DNA from 3 places in the Exiguobacterium sp. SH0S2 genome. Region 1 is predicted to be linked to each of the others. Evidence: riboswitches for the same ligand, from Rfam matches in the RefSeq annotation. Region 1 holds a riboswitch; each other region holds the start of a gene.
What was found. A riboswitch is a leader RNA that binds a small molecule or an ion and turns the genes downstream of it on or off. The one in region 1 is predicted to bind S-adenosylmethionine.
Positions count from the first base shown of each region.

Region 2: linked by a shared signal. The riboswitch ahead of EVJ21_RS00660 (aminotransferase class I/II-fold pyridoxal phosphate-dependent enzyme) and the one ahead of EVJ21_RS10435 (methionine ABC transporter ATP-binding protein) in region 1 are both predicted to bind S-adenosylmethionine.
Region 3: linked by a shared signal. The riboswitch ahead of EVJ21_RS07780 (2,3-diketo-5-methylthiopentyl-1-phosphate enolase) and the one ahead of EVJ21_RS10435 (methionine ABC transporter ATP-binding protein) in region 1 are both predicted to bind S-adenosylmethionine.

Region 1 is NZ_SJVB01000003.1:352,811-357,709, forward strand. It holds gene EVJ21_RS10430 (methionine ABC transporter permease) at 1-655, opposite strand, end outside; gene EVJ21_RS10435 (methionine ABC transporter ATP-binding protein) at 645-1,673, opposite strand; SAM riboswitch class I at 1,752-1,857, opposite strand; gene EVJ21_RS10440 (thioredoxin family protein) at 2,310-2,567, opposite strand; gene EVJ21_RS10445 (PTS sugar transporter subunit IIC) at 2,758-3,813, shown strand; gene gcvH (glycine cleavage system protein GcvH) at 3,858-4,241, opposite strand; gene EVJ21_RS10455 (arsenate reductase family protein) at 4,290-4,643, opposite strand; gene EVJ21_RS10460 (hypothetical protein) at 4,691-4,899, opposite strand, start outside.
Region 2 is NZ_SJVB01000001.1:122,701-127,599, forward strand. It holds gene EVJ21_RS00645 (peptide MFS transporter) at 1-943, opposite strand, end outside; gene EVJ21_RS00650 (MDR family MFS transporter) at 1,086-2,330, opposite strand; gene EVJ21_RS00655 (AI-2E family transporter) at 2,589-3,689, opposite strand; SAM riboswitch class I at 3,867-3,967, shown strand; gene EVJ21_RS00660 (aminotransferase class I/II-fold pyridoxal phosphate-dependent enzyme) at 4,044-4,899, shown strand, end outside.
Region 3 is NZ_SJVB01000002.1:603,647-608,545, forward strand. It holds gene EVJ21_RS07760 (VOC family protein) at 1-92, opposite strand, end outside; gene EVJ21_RS07765 (GNAT family N-acetyltransferase) at 172-654, shown strand; gene mtnA (S-methyl-5-thioribose-1-phosphate isomerase) at 763-1,797, opposite strand; gene mtnK (S-methyl-5-thioribose kinase) at 1,794-2,948, opposite strand; SAM riboswitch class I at 3,030-3,132, opposite strand; SAM riboswitch class I at 3,338-3,440, shown strand; gene EVJ21_RS07780 (2,3-diketo-5-methylthiopentyl-1-phosphate enolase) at 3,512-4,666, shown strand; gene EVJ21_RS07785 (2-hydroxy-3-keto-5-methylthiopentenyl-1-phosphate phosphatase) at 4,663-4,899, shown strand, end outside.

The DNA.
Region 1 (4,899 bases):
ATCGCTTATCGATTTTTGAGACGAGTCGATCGCCGATAAACTGAACGACGAAGACGATGACTAAGATCAATACGGTCGCGACGAACGTGACGTCGCTTTGTGAACGTTGGAACCCTTCGAGGAACGCTAAGTTCCCGAGACCACCACCGCCGACGACTCCGGCCATGGCCGTGTAACCGACGATGGCGACGATCGTCACGGTGATGCCTGACACGATGGCCGGGAGTGCTTCCGGGAACAACACTTTATAGACGATCTGCCATTTCGTCGCGCCCATCGACTCGGCCGCCTCGATGACACCGCGATCGACTTCGCGGAGTGCGAGCTCGACCATCCGTGCATAAAACGGGGCCGCACCGATGATGAGCGCCGGGAGCGCCGCCGTCGAACCGAGCATCGTTCCGACGAGAAGGAGCGTGAACGGAATGAGCAAGATGATCAAAATAATGAACGGGATCGAGCGGAACACGTTGACGACCGCACTGATGATCGTGTAAATCGGACGATTCTTCATCATGAGCGGTTCGTTCGTGACATATAAGAGCATGCCGAGGGCGAGACCGATGACGAATGTCGCGGCTCCTGCGACGAGCGTCATATAGAGCGTCTCCCACGTCTGTTCGAGCATGACTTGCCAATCTACATTAGGAAACATCGCTTTCTACCTCCACTTCCACTGCCTGCGATCGGATTGAGGCGATGGCCCGCTCGACTTCAGCCGGCTCTCCGATCAATTGGATGAATAGCGTTCCGAGCGCGCCGACTTGCGACTGCGTCACGTTACCGCCGATGATGTTGAAGCCGATGTCGTGCTGTTTCAACACTTCCGATAAAATCGGCTGTTCGGCCGTCTCGTTCAAGAACTTGAGTTTGACGATTTGGCCACTCGGATAACGTGCTTTCAAATGCTCGAACGTGAGCGACATGTCGTCGACGGCACCGATCTGTTTGACGAACTCTTTCGTGATCGGCTGTTCCGGATGTTGGAACACGTCCGCGACTTGGCCGGTCTCGACGACTTTCCCTGCCTCCATGACGGCGACGCGATGACAGATTTTTTGGATGACGTGCATCTCATGGGTGATGAGGACGATCGTCAGTCCGAGTTTCTTATTGATGCTGACGAGCAGTTCGAGAATCGAATCGGTCGTCTTCGGGTCGAGTGCGCTCGTCGCTTCATCGCAGAGGAGCACGTCTGGATTTGTAGCGAGCGCGCGGGCAATCCCGACTCGCTGTTTTTGACCGCCCGATAGTTGCGACGGATAGCTGTCTTCACGTCCGGCGAGACCGACGAGATCGACGAGCTCTTGGACGCGGCGTTTACGTTCACTGGCCGGTACCCCAATCAGTTCGAGCGGGAAGCTGATGTTCTCAGCGACCGTGCGCGACCATAATAAGTTGAAGTGTTGGAATACCATCGAGACGTTTTTGCGCACCCCGCGCAGTTCTTTCGGAGTGAGCTTCGTCAGCTCGCTCCCTGCGACGACGATCTCACCGCTTGACGGTGACTCGAGTCGGTTGAGCAGACGGATGAGCGTCGACTTCCCCGCCCCTGAATATCCGATTATTCCAAAAATTTCGCCGCTCTCGATTGTGAGCGACACATCATCGACCGCCTGGACTCGACCGTTCTTCGTGTCGAACCATTTGGCCACATTACGTAATTGAATCAATACCTTTCCCTCCTGACAACAAAAAAAGTACACACGTTTGAGCAAACGTGCGTACTTTATCGGTACGGACAACGATTGCTCTCATCTTCCAAGGTTCTCACCTTGCTGGAATTAGCACCATTTCGGATTGCTCCGCGGTTGCTGGGCGTCATAGGGCCAGTCCCTCAGCCTCTCTTGATAAGAGTGTTGTTTATTCGATTAGCTTTATAATAGCGACACATTATTTTCATGTCAAACTATTTTGTGCGAAAAATCAAAAAAAGGTGCCATCCGAGGATGACACAGAACGTAGCACCTTGAGTCACGGAAGGACAACCCATAGATGAAACTCTTTTGCCCGATCAGAGTGTTCATCCTTATATGGGGGATTCAAGCCATCCATCACTCGGCCTTAGAACGTACCATGCGGTTACGCGGTAGGTGTCCCTGCGCTTGATTTTTTTGGGGGACAATCGAAGGGAAGGTCCACCTAAAAGTCGCGTAAAGTGATGCACCGGCTGTTCTAAAACGTCTTGATGGCTGGAGAATCTCGTCCTATATTGTGTTCAAGTAAGATGTTGTAATGAATATACCATTCGTGAACTTTCTGTGTCAACTGATTATTTAAAATTTTCTGATTATTCTAATCATCCTATCTCATTTAACGAAAGATAGGACGTGCTGCACGTTTTGGAACGCATATAATCGGTCTTCGACTTGGCCGTCTTTAAGCTTTAACAGCGCCGGGACGCTCATGACTTGATACGCTTCTAACTCTTGCGGGATAAAGTTGGCGTCCTGCTTGTCAATCGCGAGTGTCGGGTCGACCGCTTCGACGACGGCGAGCATCCGCTCGGCCACAGCGCATGTTCCACACATCGGGGCGTATATATATAACAATCCGTCTGTAATCATTGTTCTCACCTCTTTTATAAGTATATGAATGTGAGCCGATCTGTTCAAAAGTTGTGCTCACCCCACGAATTTTCTGAATCGTTCAACATTTCCTGTTGACGCTTCACGAAAAGAGGCATAGTATGGTCATTAACTTTAACGCTTTCGTACATAACAGCGTATACGTAGAAAAGGACAGGTGAATCGACTTATGACGGAACAAACGAAACTGACAGGCAAACAATTTTTGATGAACGTATTGAACGGACTCAGTCTCGCTATTTTAATCGCCCTCATCCCGAGCGCATTGCTCGGTGAATTAACGAAAGCCATCTTACCGTATTTTCCGTCTTTGCAGTTCATCTTAGACGCGACGACGATCGCGATGCGCCTACTCCCGGTCATCATCGGTGTCACCGTCGCGATGCAATTCGGACGCTCGGCGCTCGAGGCCGGGACGATCGGTATCGCGACCCAGGTCGGGAGCGGCGCTATCCGTATCGAGGAAGGCGCGTTCCTCATGGCGGGAATCGGCGACGTCATCACGGCCGGCGTGACCGCCGCCTTCGCGACATATATGGTAATGCAGCTGTCGCCACGCTTAAAGACGTACACCGTCCTCGTTTTACCGATGACGGTCATCGTCATCGCCGGCGGAATCGGCATGTTCTTACTCACGTACATCTCACAGATCACGACGTACATCGGCACCGTCATCATGACGATGACTGAACTCCAACCGATCGTGATGGGCATGTTGATCGCGATGGCGTTCTCGCTCATCATCGTCTCCCCGATCTCGACAGTCGGGATCGCGACGGCGATCAGTCTGTCCGGTGTTGCCGCCGGGGCCGCTAACCTCGGCGTCGTCGCAGCCGGTTTTGGTCTCGCTATCGCCGGGTGGCAGATGAACGCGACCGGGACGTCGCTCGCTCACTTCCTCGGCTCACCGAAAATTCAAATGGCGAACTTCGTCCGTCGTCCGATCATGATGCTGCCGGTGCTCGCGAACGCGGCCATTCTCGGGGCGCTCGCCGGTATCCTTCGTATCGAAGGAACACCGATCAGTGCCGGATTCGGTGTCTCTGGACTGATCGGACCTGTCAACGCCCTGCACTTGATGCCAGGCGGCTTCGCGCTCTGGAACGTCATGCTCGTCATCGTCTTGTTCGGCCTCATTCCGGTGACGCTCGGGATTGTCTTCTACCGACTGTTCAACCGGACATCACTCATCCAGCCTGAACATTACCGCCTCGACTTCGACTAAATCAAAAAATCCCGGCTTCTCATAAAGAGAAACCGGGATTTTTGTTAGCCTTGAATCATCGCTTCATATTCTTCGGCTGACATGAGTTTGTCGACGTCCGTTGAATCGTTCAACTCGACTTCGATCATCCATGCGCCTTCGAACGGTGCTTCGTTGACGAGTTCCGGCGAATCCGCGAGTGATTCATTCACCGCCGTGATCTTCCCAGAGATCGGTGCGTACAGTTCAGACACCGTCTTGACCGATTCGACCGAACCGAACGGCTCGTCGAGCAAAATCGTGCCGCCGACTTCAGGAAGTTCCACAAACACGATGTCCCCTAGTTCGCTTTGTGCGAAATCCGTGATCCCGATGCGGGCAACGCTTCCGTTCACTTCAACCCATTCGTGTTCTTTTGAATAACGTAGATTTGCAGGTACTTTGCTCATCATGACTTCCCCCTCAAATAAATTAGACTCACATGTGTATTATAGCACTTAGCCCCAAACGTCTGTAAATGACTTTTCTGAAAAACCGACCGTCGATTTTTGACCGTCAGTGACGATTGGACGCTTTAAAAGCATACCATTGCTGACTAAAAGCTCGATTTGTTCGTCTTCTGACAAATTCGGGAGCTTATCTTTAATGCCTTCGTTGCGGTACACTTGCCCGCTCGTATTGAAAAACTTTTTGAGCGGCAGCCCTGACTGTTGCCAGATCGACGCGAGTTCATCTTTTGACGGTGTCGCCTCGACGATATGAACGTATGTATACGCGACGTCGTTCTCCTTCAACCATTTCTCTGCCTTCTTACACGTACTGCATGGCGGATAGCCATATAGTGTCACCATTTTTATCACCTCTTATCTTTCACTTTAGCATAATCACCTCACTCAATTCACGCCTCGAGCAAGCGTTCAATTTCTCGCTTCAACGTCGCATTGACCGGATGTCTTGTTTCGATATAGCGCAGCATCGCCGCGGCCGCTTCGACCGACTTGCCGTAACCTGGCAGCCACTCGTCGAGCCCGGCGACGAGCTCCGGGTACCGTATCTCGACCCGGCGCGTCGGATTGAACGGGTCGCCCGTCTCTCCATGTGCTTTCA
Region 2 (4,899 bases), on a different contig from region 1:
TCGTCGCGCCCTGTTCTTGAATCGCCCAGAACATGACCGAGGCGATGAAGAGCGGGATGTAGGCGATGATGCGTGACCGCTCGACTTCTGTCGTTTTCGGGCTCCGGTACATGACGATGAAGTAGATCGTCGGGATGAAGATCCCGAACACACCGACGAGACCGATGAACGTGTTGATCGTGAACAAGCCTTGTGGGATCAGGATGGCCAGTAATCCTCCGATGAGGATGACGGCCAATGTCGTGTACTTGATCGCATTCTTCTTTTCAGACGCCGTCAACGGGTTCGGCACGTAAGACCCGGCGAGGCCGAGGTTGCCTTTTTTCGTGAGGACGAAGACGACGAGACCGATGAACATCCCGACCGCGGCGAGAGCGAAGCCCCAATGGAAGCCGTAGCTCTTTTGGACGCCGCCGACGATCAACGGCGAGATGAAGGCCCCGAGGTTGATCCCCATGTAGAAGATACTGAACCCGGCGTCACGGCGACGGTCCGTCTCGTGATACAGGTCACCGACGATACTCGACACGTTCGGCTTCAACAGTCCGGTCCCGATGACGATGAGACCCATCGAGATGAACAAGAACGTGAGGCTGCCCGGGATCGACAAGACGATATGACCGAGCATGATGAACACACCACCAAAAAATACGGCCCGGGACGTCCCGAAGACGCGGTCGGCGAGCCATCCCCCGATGACTCCTGACATGTAGACGAGCGCGCCGTACACGGACATGATCGACAGGGCGACGTTCTGGTCGAGACCGAGACCGCCTTCCGATACCTCGTAATACATGTAGAAGACGAGGATGGCCCGCATGCCGTAGTACGAGAAACGCTCCCAAAATTCAGTGAAGAACAACGTGAACAAGCCTTTCGGCTGTCCGAAAAATCCTTTTTGTGGCACACTGTCCACAATTTTCTGTTTATCGATCCTTTCCATGAAAGATCCCTCCTTGACCGTATTATCATAAGAAGAATCATTATGTTTGTAAAGGAAAAATGAAAGTGAAGTTCAAATTTTAACAGATTTGAAACGAAACAAAAATCCACCTAAACCAAGTTGTTTTAGGTGGATTGAACAATTAAGCGGTCTTTTGCCTGGCTTCTTCAGCGCTAACATATCTCCCGAGACGCCAATAGATGAGACCCGACAAACAACTTGCCGCCCCGACAAGGATGAGGGCGATGTGCCCGGCGCGTTGGTCGAGGAACAGGCTGGCCATGAGCGGTGCGGTCACGCCGCCGATCAACCATTGGATGCTGGCGGCCCCGTTATAGGCACCGCGCATGTTCTCGGGGGCGATCATGGCGATGAACGTCTGTTGGACGGGCGACATGATCATCTCGCCGAGCGTATAGAACGCGTATACGGCGAGCAGGATACCGACGAGGACGAGGTACGGGGTACCGAGCGTATAGAGGAGCCGCGGCACGACCGCAATCAACATCATCCCGATCCCGAAAATCGTCGCCCCGACCAGCATGACGTTGCCGAACGGTTTGCGCCCGAGTTTTGAGGCGATCGGGAATTGGAACAAGACGACCATGATGCCGTTCAAGGCGAGCAGATAGGCGAACGGGTTCTCGCGGTCGGTGAACGACGGCATCGACTCTTTCAAGAACAGCGGCAACATGCTCTCGATCAGCGAGAAGCCCATCGAGATGAAGACGCCGGCGAAGATGAAGACGAGAAAGACTTTGTCGTTGTAAAAGACGCGTAAGACGTCACGGTTCGACGGTGTCTCCGCTTCGGTCGTCTCTGGGAGCGACTCGCGGATGAAACGTCCGAGAACGAGCGCGTACAAGGCGAAGACGAACGCTGCCGTGAAGAAGATGTACTGTCGGTCGATGAACAAGACGGCACTGCCGAGCAGGGGACCGAACGCCGCCCCGATATTATGCCCCATCCGTAAGAGACCGAACGCCTCGTTCATCTGTTCCGGCTCGGTCACGTCGGCGACCATCGCGCTCGCTGCCGGGTGGAACAGCGAGTTCGTCAAACCGAGCATGGCGTTCAAAAGGAGCAGCGGCCAAAACGTTTCCGCGAAAGCGAAACCGATGAGCGCGACCGCATCACCGAGGATGGCGGTCATCATGACCGGTTTTCGACCGTATAAGTCGGCGAGACGTCCGCCGACGACCGAGCCGATGAGCGCCATGATCGGTCCGGTCGCTAAGATGACGCCGACTTGGACGTAGCTGTCGAGCTTGTCGCTGTAATAGAGGACGAGGAACGGGGCGATCATGAACATCATGACACCGGTGATCGTCTCGCCGAGGAAGCGAATCCAAATGTTACGGTCGAGCCGTTTGAGTGATTGAATCATGCGTTTCACCTGCTTCTACAAAATAAAAGGGACGAAGGATGCACGGAGGCATACTCGTCCCTACTTGCTTATGCACGCCTCGGAAGACAGGCGGGTGACTTCAGTTCATGAAACGGAAGACCCCGACCTGTCAGTATGAAATTGGATACGATGTGGCTGCGTCATGACTGACATGGCGGGTCCTCCTTTCTGAAAGTTTACTCTTCGTTTCAACTGTATGACAGATTCTTGAAATGTGTCAACATATTTTGACTTGCGTCATAACAGTTCATTTAAATTCTTGCGGGTGAGCCGATAATCGATCAACCGGGACAAGACGACTTGAATCATCGCGGTCACGGGTACGCTGATGAACATCCCGACGAGGCCGAACAGGCTCCCCCCGATGATGATCGATGTGATGACCCAGAACGGGGTGATCCCGACGCTGTCGCCGAGAATTTTCGGGCCGAGCCAAAGTCCGTCGAACTGTTGCAGCAAGAAGATGAACAACAAGACGAGCAGGGCCGTGAACGGGTCGTAGAAGTAGGTGATGATGAACGCCGGGATCATCCCTAAGAGCGGCCCGACGTATGGGATGAAGTTCAGCACCCCGATGATGACACCGAGCAAGAGCGCGTACGGCGCGCCGATGATCAAGAGCCCGATGACGGCCATCACGCCGATGATGAGACAGTCGAGCGACTTTCCGATGATGTAGCGTTTAAAGATATAGTCCATCTCTTGGAAGATGTCGATCGTCGTCTTCGCCGAGGCGACCGGGAACATCGCGTACAGTAGACGCTTGAACATCCGGGCGAACACTTCCTTGTCTTTCAACAAGTAGATCGAGATGACGATCCCGATCAACAAGTTGATCAACGTCATCGTGAAGCTCGACACGTAACCGACCGAAGACACGACGGCCGTCTCGACCCATCCGGAATACCGTTCCTCGAACCGGTTAAAATCGATCGCTTGGGCGATCGTCGCATTATACTCCTCGACATACGTTTTCAGCTGCCCGAGAAAGCCATCGATTTGGCGAATATAAAACGGGAGCTCCTCGATGAGAGACGCGACGCTCGAATAGATGCGAGGGAACAGCGTCACCGCTGACACGACAAGGATCCCGATGAACGTGACGTAGACGATCAACAAGCCTTGGTAGCGCTTCAAGTGGAACCGCTCTTCTATATAGGATAGGACGGTGTTGAGGAGCAGCGCGATGGCGATCCCCATGATGATCGGCGTCAACAGCTGAAACGCATACTGCATGACCCGAGAGATCGTGTCCGGCTCGCTGATGACTTTCCATAGGACGAGCAGAATCAGCCCGATCACGCTTAACTTCCATATCAATTGACGGTTTAGTTCCAATGGTCTATCCCCTCATGCTGTAAATTTTGCAGAATAACGTTCACCTTTTACTATGAACGTTTTTTTACCGGGATTCAATAGCGGTAAGGAATTTTTGAAATAAGGATTGACAAGGTTGGTAACGTTTGGTTTACTAAATGACATATTACAGAAATTATCAATTGCATATAAAAACACTTTCTATCAAGAGAAGCGGAGGGACTGGCCCGATGAAGCTTCAGCAACAGATTGTTTCAATACTGTGCTAATTCCAGCAAGGTGACCTTGAGAGATGGAAAGGTGGTTGTTTGAATACGTCCGTATCTCGACACCCCTTTCCTCGGAAAGGGGTGTTTTTGCATAGGAGGACTATTCATGACAGACAGACGCTCGAAGTTACTTAAAACGTTACCACCCCAGCATTTCGTCGGACTCGCCGCTGAAGTCGCCGCACTCGAGCGTTCAGGCCGCGACGTCATCCGGCTCGGCCAAGGAACGCCCGACTTGCCGACACCGGCCCCGATCTGTGAGGCGTTGCAGACGGCCCTGCTCGACCCGGCGACACACCAATACGGACCGTTCCGGGGACAGACGCGCCTGAAGCAAGCGGTCGCGACGTTCTACCAGACCGAATACGGCGTCGCGCTCGATGCCGAGACCGAAGTGGCCATCTTGATCGGCAGCAAGTCGGGACTCATCACGCTCCCGCAATGTGTGCTCGAGCCAGGTGACGGCATGTTGCTCCCGAACCCGGGCTACCCGGACTACATCTCGGGGGCGCGTCTCGCCGGTGCGGTCGTCCACGACCTCGTCCTCCGGGAAGAGAACGGCTATCTTCCTGATTACGAGACGCTCGATCCGCAGGGAGCGCGACTCATGTATTTGAACTACCCGAGCAATCCGACCGGCGCCGTCGCGTCGCCCGCGTTCTTTGACGACACGGTCCGGTTCGCGAATAAGCATGACCTCATGGTCGTCCACGACTTCGCGTACGGCAGCATCGGTTTCGACGGGCACGTCCCGCCGAGCTTCCTGCAGACGCCGGGTGCGAAAGACATCGGCATCGAGGTGTATACGATGTCGAAGGCGTTCAACATGTCCGGCTGGCGGGTCGCTTTCGCCGTCGGCAACCGCGACATCATCGAGGCGATCAACACGTATCAAGACCACGTCCATGTGAGTGTGTTCTCGGCCATCCAAGAGGCGGCCATCGCCGCGCTCGAGTCGCCAC
Region 3 (4,899 bases), on a different contig from region 1:
ACTGGAATCGACAGTCCGAGCAGCCGATAGAAGTCGAGCGCTCGCTTCATATCCTCGACGACGATGCCGACCATATCTAGTTTGATTCCCATGTGGTCACCTCACTTCTTGAATTGATGGTACTATCGAAAGTGTAGCACCTATCTATCCTTTTGAAACGAGGAAATCACTATGACGTATAAGTTCGCTTTGATGACACAAGCGCAGGCCGAAACAATCGCCTTCAGTTGGCATTACGATGGAGAGTATGCTTTTTACGATATGGAGGCTGACGAAGACGACTTGGCCGAGTTTTTAGACACCGAACAACGAGGGCAATCGGTATTCGCCATCACGAACGATGGCGAACTGGTCGGTTTCGTTAGCGTGCATCAAACAGACGCCGATACGATTGACCTCGGTTTAGGCATGAAGCCAGGTCTGACCGGAAACGGGACCGGACGAGCGTTCGTCACCTCGATTCTTGATTTCATCGAATCTACGTTCGACCCAAATCGTATCACCTTGTCGGTTGCCACGTTCAACGCGCGGGCGATTCGCGTGTATGAAGCTTGCGGGTTTCGACAAGTGGCTTCGTTTCAACAAGACACGAACGGGAGTACGTTCGACTTCATCGCATTAGAACGCAAAAAGCGCCCTCAGGATAGATTCTGAGGGCTTTTCTGCTGCCCGGTGCCTTTGTCGACTAAGTAAATCTGGCCATTCCCGTCTCATACCAAGACGGTCACACTTCATCGTTCGGGCAAGCACGGAGCTGCTGTTTCACACGTGAACCGTTCCCCCTACATGGTGTGTGATCGCTGCTTCATTCGGCTCGAACACGCCCGCTTCGGTGATGAGTCCGGTGATCAGTTCAGGCGGTGTGACGTCAAACGCCGGGTTAAAGACGGTGATCCCGACCGGCGCCGTAGGTTGTCCGCCGATATGGGTCACTTCTAGCGCGCTCCGCTCCTCGATTTGAATCACATCGTCCGCCGTCAAATCGAACGTCGAATGCGGGGCCGCGACGTAAAACGGGATCCCGTAATGTTTAGCCAGGACGGCGAGCTGAAGCGTGCCAATCTTATTGGCGACGTGACCCGTCCGTGTGATGCGGTCAGCGCCGACGATGATGGCGTCGACCCCTTTCGCCTGAATCGTCCAAGCGGCCATATTGTCGGTGATGAGCGTGACGTCGATGTCGGCCTGGTCGAGTTCCCAGACGGTCAGGCGTGCCCCTTGGAGGAGCGGCCGCGTCTCACAAGCGAAGACGTTAAACGCGATACCTCGCTCTTTCCCGACGTAAAACGGAGCGAGCGCAGTCCCGTAACGCGACGTCGCGATCGCCCCGGCGTTACAGATCGTTAAGACGTTCCCCCCTGCTGGCAGCACCGTGAGCGCATGCTCCCCGATGGCCCGATACGTGTCGACGTCTCGCTCGAACAGCGCGATGGCCCGATGTTTGATGTCAGTCGCGATCCTTTCAAAGTCGTCTCCGACGTTGAATCCGAGAAGCGACTCGATCACGTTTTGCAGATTGACCGCCGTCGGACGGGTCGCGATCAACCGACGGCCGACGAGGTCGAGCCGGCGTGTGAAGTCCGGGTCATCTTGAAGCCGGACCGCTTCTTTCGCGAGCACGAATGCGCCGAAATAGGCGATGGCCGGCGCGCCTCGGACTTGTAACGTCTCGATGGCGTGCTCCGCCTGTTCGAGCGTCGCGATCGTCACGTACCGCTCCTCATGGGGCAGTAACGTTTGGTCTAAAATGACGAGCTCGTCCCGGTTCGGGTCGAAGCGAATGTTTTGGACTGTCATACGCGTACCCCCGCTAACAGCGTCACTAAATCATCGATCGAACGGATATCGTGGCGCTGTTTAATGAGCGTCGTGCCGAGCGTGAGCGCTTCCCGTTTCCGCTCGAGCCGGACCGTTTCCGGTAACGTCTCGAGGTCATTGACTCCTGCGAGGCCGATGGCGCGGCGAATCAGTTCGCATCCGGCATAGCCGATCGTGTCGCTAAAGATGGTTTGAAGTAGCTCATCGACGAATCCGTCCGTGTTGAACGGTTCGACCGCCGTCTCAAACTTCGTCCGGAACGTCTTCTCAAACGTCTCCCATACCGTCAATACGTCCGTGAACCGTTCGAACCGTTTGAGTGGGTCATGGAACGTCGATAGCGTCAAATGGGCGACGATTTGCCCGATGTCAAAGCCGAACGGTCCATAAAAAGCGAACTCCGGATCGATGACTTTCGTCTCTTGTTGCGTCGCGAAGATGCTGCCTGTATGTAAGTCCCCGTGCAAGAGCGCGTCGTGTTTCGTGACGAAACCGACTTTCAGTTTCGTGACCTCCACTTTCAATTTCTGGTCACGCCAAAGCGCTTCGACGTCCTGACGGAGCGCGGTTTCGATGTTGTTCGATTCGGCATCTTTGTACGGATCGGTGAAGATCAGTTTTTCAGTGATATCGCATAGTTCCGGGTTGTAATAATCCCGTTCTTTCCGCTTCTTCTCAATCGGGCCGGCCGCATAGTCGGACGTCTCAAACAACGTCTGTCCTAAAAACTCACCGATGTGACGGGCAAGTTCAGGATACGTTTTCCCTTCCAAATAGCCCGTCCGGACGATATCAAAGTCGGACAAGTCTTCTAAAATCGTGTAGGCGAGCGTCCGGTCACTGCCGAGAACGACCGGGACGAAACGCGGGACGACGCTGGCGAATTCGCGCAACGCGAGCTGCTCGATCCACGCCCGTTCAAGTGTGAGCGGCCAACTCTCGCCGACGACTTTCGCATACGGTAGCGCCTGCTTGACGATGAGGCTCGTTTCGCCTTGACGGATGCGGAAGACGAGGTTCAAGTTGCCGTCCCCGATCTCCTCGCAATGCGCGATGCCCCCATCTTCGAGTAACCCTAACGTTCTGACGTGCTCGACGACTGTCTGTTCTGTAAATGGTTGATAAGCCATGTCTGTTTCCCCTTTCGGTATATTCCCCACAAAAAAAGCCCCTTTCTCCGCGAGAAAGAGGCACAGCCGTAACGGTTGTTCCTCTCATCTGTCAGACGTATGTCTGGTGGATGTAGCACCGTGCCTACTGGTCGGTTGCTGCGGCGTCATCGGGCCAATTCCCTCTGCCAACTCGCGATAAGAGTGTCGTATTCGATTGTGTGAACTTGTTGTGATGAATAATACGGACTCGACCCCACCTTTGTCAACGGCAATTTGCTGGAGCAACGGTCACTTTTTTTATGCATATATGGTAACAACGAACTCAAACTTTTTTTCTCAAAAAAAGGAATTGACGAACCGGATATTGTGTGACAAAATTCAATTAAATTTCACAACTTCAAAATACATTCTTATCAAGAGCAGACGGAGGGGACAAGCCCGATGATGTCGCAGCAACCGACCCGATTGGGCACGGTGCTAATTCTTGCAGCGTAAGCTGAGAGATAAGAGTTCATTTTTTTATGATGACCTCTTGCCTCGGCATGGGGTCATTTTTTGTTTGACCGGAAGGAGGAACGAACATGAGTATTACTGCCACATATGAAATCAGCCGGACGGACCGCGTCGCGACTGTCGCCGAGAAAATCGCCCTCGAACTGACCGTCGGCACGTGGACGGAACTGCCTCACCTAGAGCAAGAACAATTAAAGGCGTATCGGGGCGAGATCGTCTCAACGACGCATACGGAAACGACGAGCCGCTTCACAATCCGTTATCCGCTCCATAACGTCACGCCCGACTTCTCATCCATCTTGACGACGACGTTCGGGAAATTATCGCTCGATGACTCGGTACGCTTGATCGACTTAACGTTACCCGAAACGCTTGCATCTGAATTCCCCGGAGCAAAGTTCGGTGTTCAAGGCGTTCGTGAGTTGCTCGACGTCCATGATCGCCCGCTCGTCATGAGCATCTTTAAAGGGATCATCGGCCGTGATTTACGCTTCTTAGAACAGCAACTTCGAGACCAGCTCGCCGGCGGCATCGACATCGTCAAAGATGATGAAATCCTATACGACAACCCGCTCACTCCGTCGCTTGAACGAGCTAAAATCGGAGCGGCCGTCATCCAAGAACAGTTCGAAACGACCGGGAAACGTTCGCTCTATGCCATCACGCTCAGCGGTCCGGTGTTCGGGCTGCGTGACCAAGCGCTCCGCTTGATCGAGGCGGGCGCGACGGCACTGTTGTTCAACGTCTATACATACGGGCTCGACACACTCCGCGAACTCGCGAGCGATCCAACAATTAACGTCCCGATTTTGGCGCACCCGGCGTTCGCCGGCGCCTTGACCGGCTCGATCAGCCACTCGCTCTTGCTCGGAAAATTGATCCGCCTCGCGGGGGCCGACTTGACGCTGTTCCCGTCCCCATACGGTTCACTTGCGACACCATCCGATGAGGCGTTCGCGATTCGGGATAGCAGTGCTCGGCCGCACTGGGCGAAGCCGATTCTACCGGTCCCGTCGGCCGGCATCCATCCGGGGCTCGTCCCGGACATCATCCGTGATTTCGGCACAGACGTCGTCATCAACGCCGGCGGCGGCATCCACGGTCACCCAGACGGCGCGGCCGCCGGGGCCCGGGCGTTCCGACAAGCGATTGAGCAAGTATTGGGCGTGGCGAGCCAGACGAACGAGCTCGAGGCCGCGTTAAAGGCGTGGTCAAAACAATGACGATTCACATCTTGTGTGACTTCGATGGGACGATCACGGCCGAGGACAACATCATCGCTTTGATGCGGGCGTTCGCACCGCCCGAATGGCACGCGCTCAAAGACGATGTGCTCGCTCAAGACATCTCGATCCGCTCCGGGGTCGGGCAGATGTTCCAGCTGTTGCCGAGCGCTGACGCTTCGGCGTACCGTGACTACTTGCTGGACCGCATCACCTTGCGCCCAGGTTTCCCA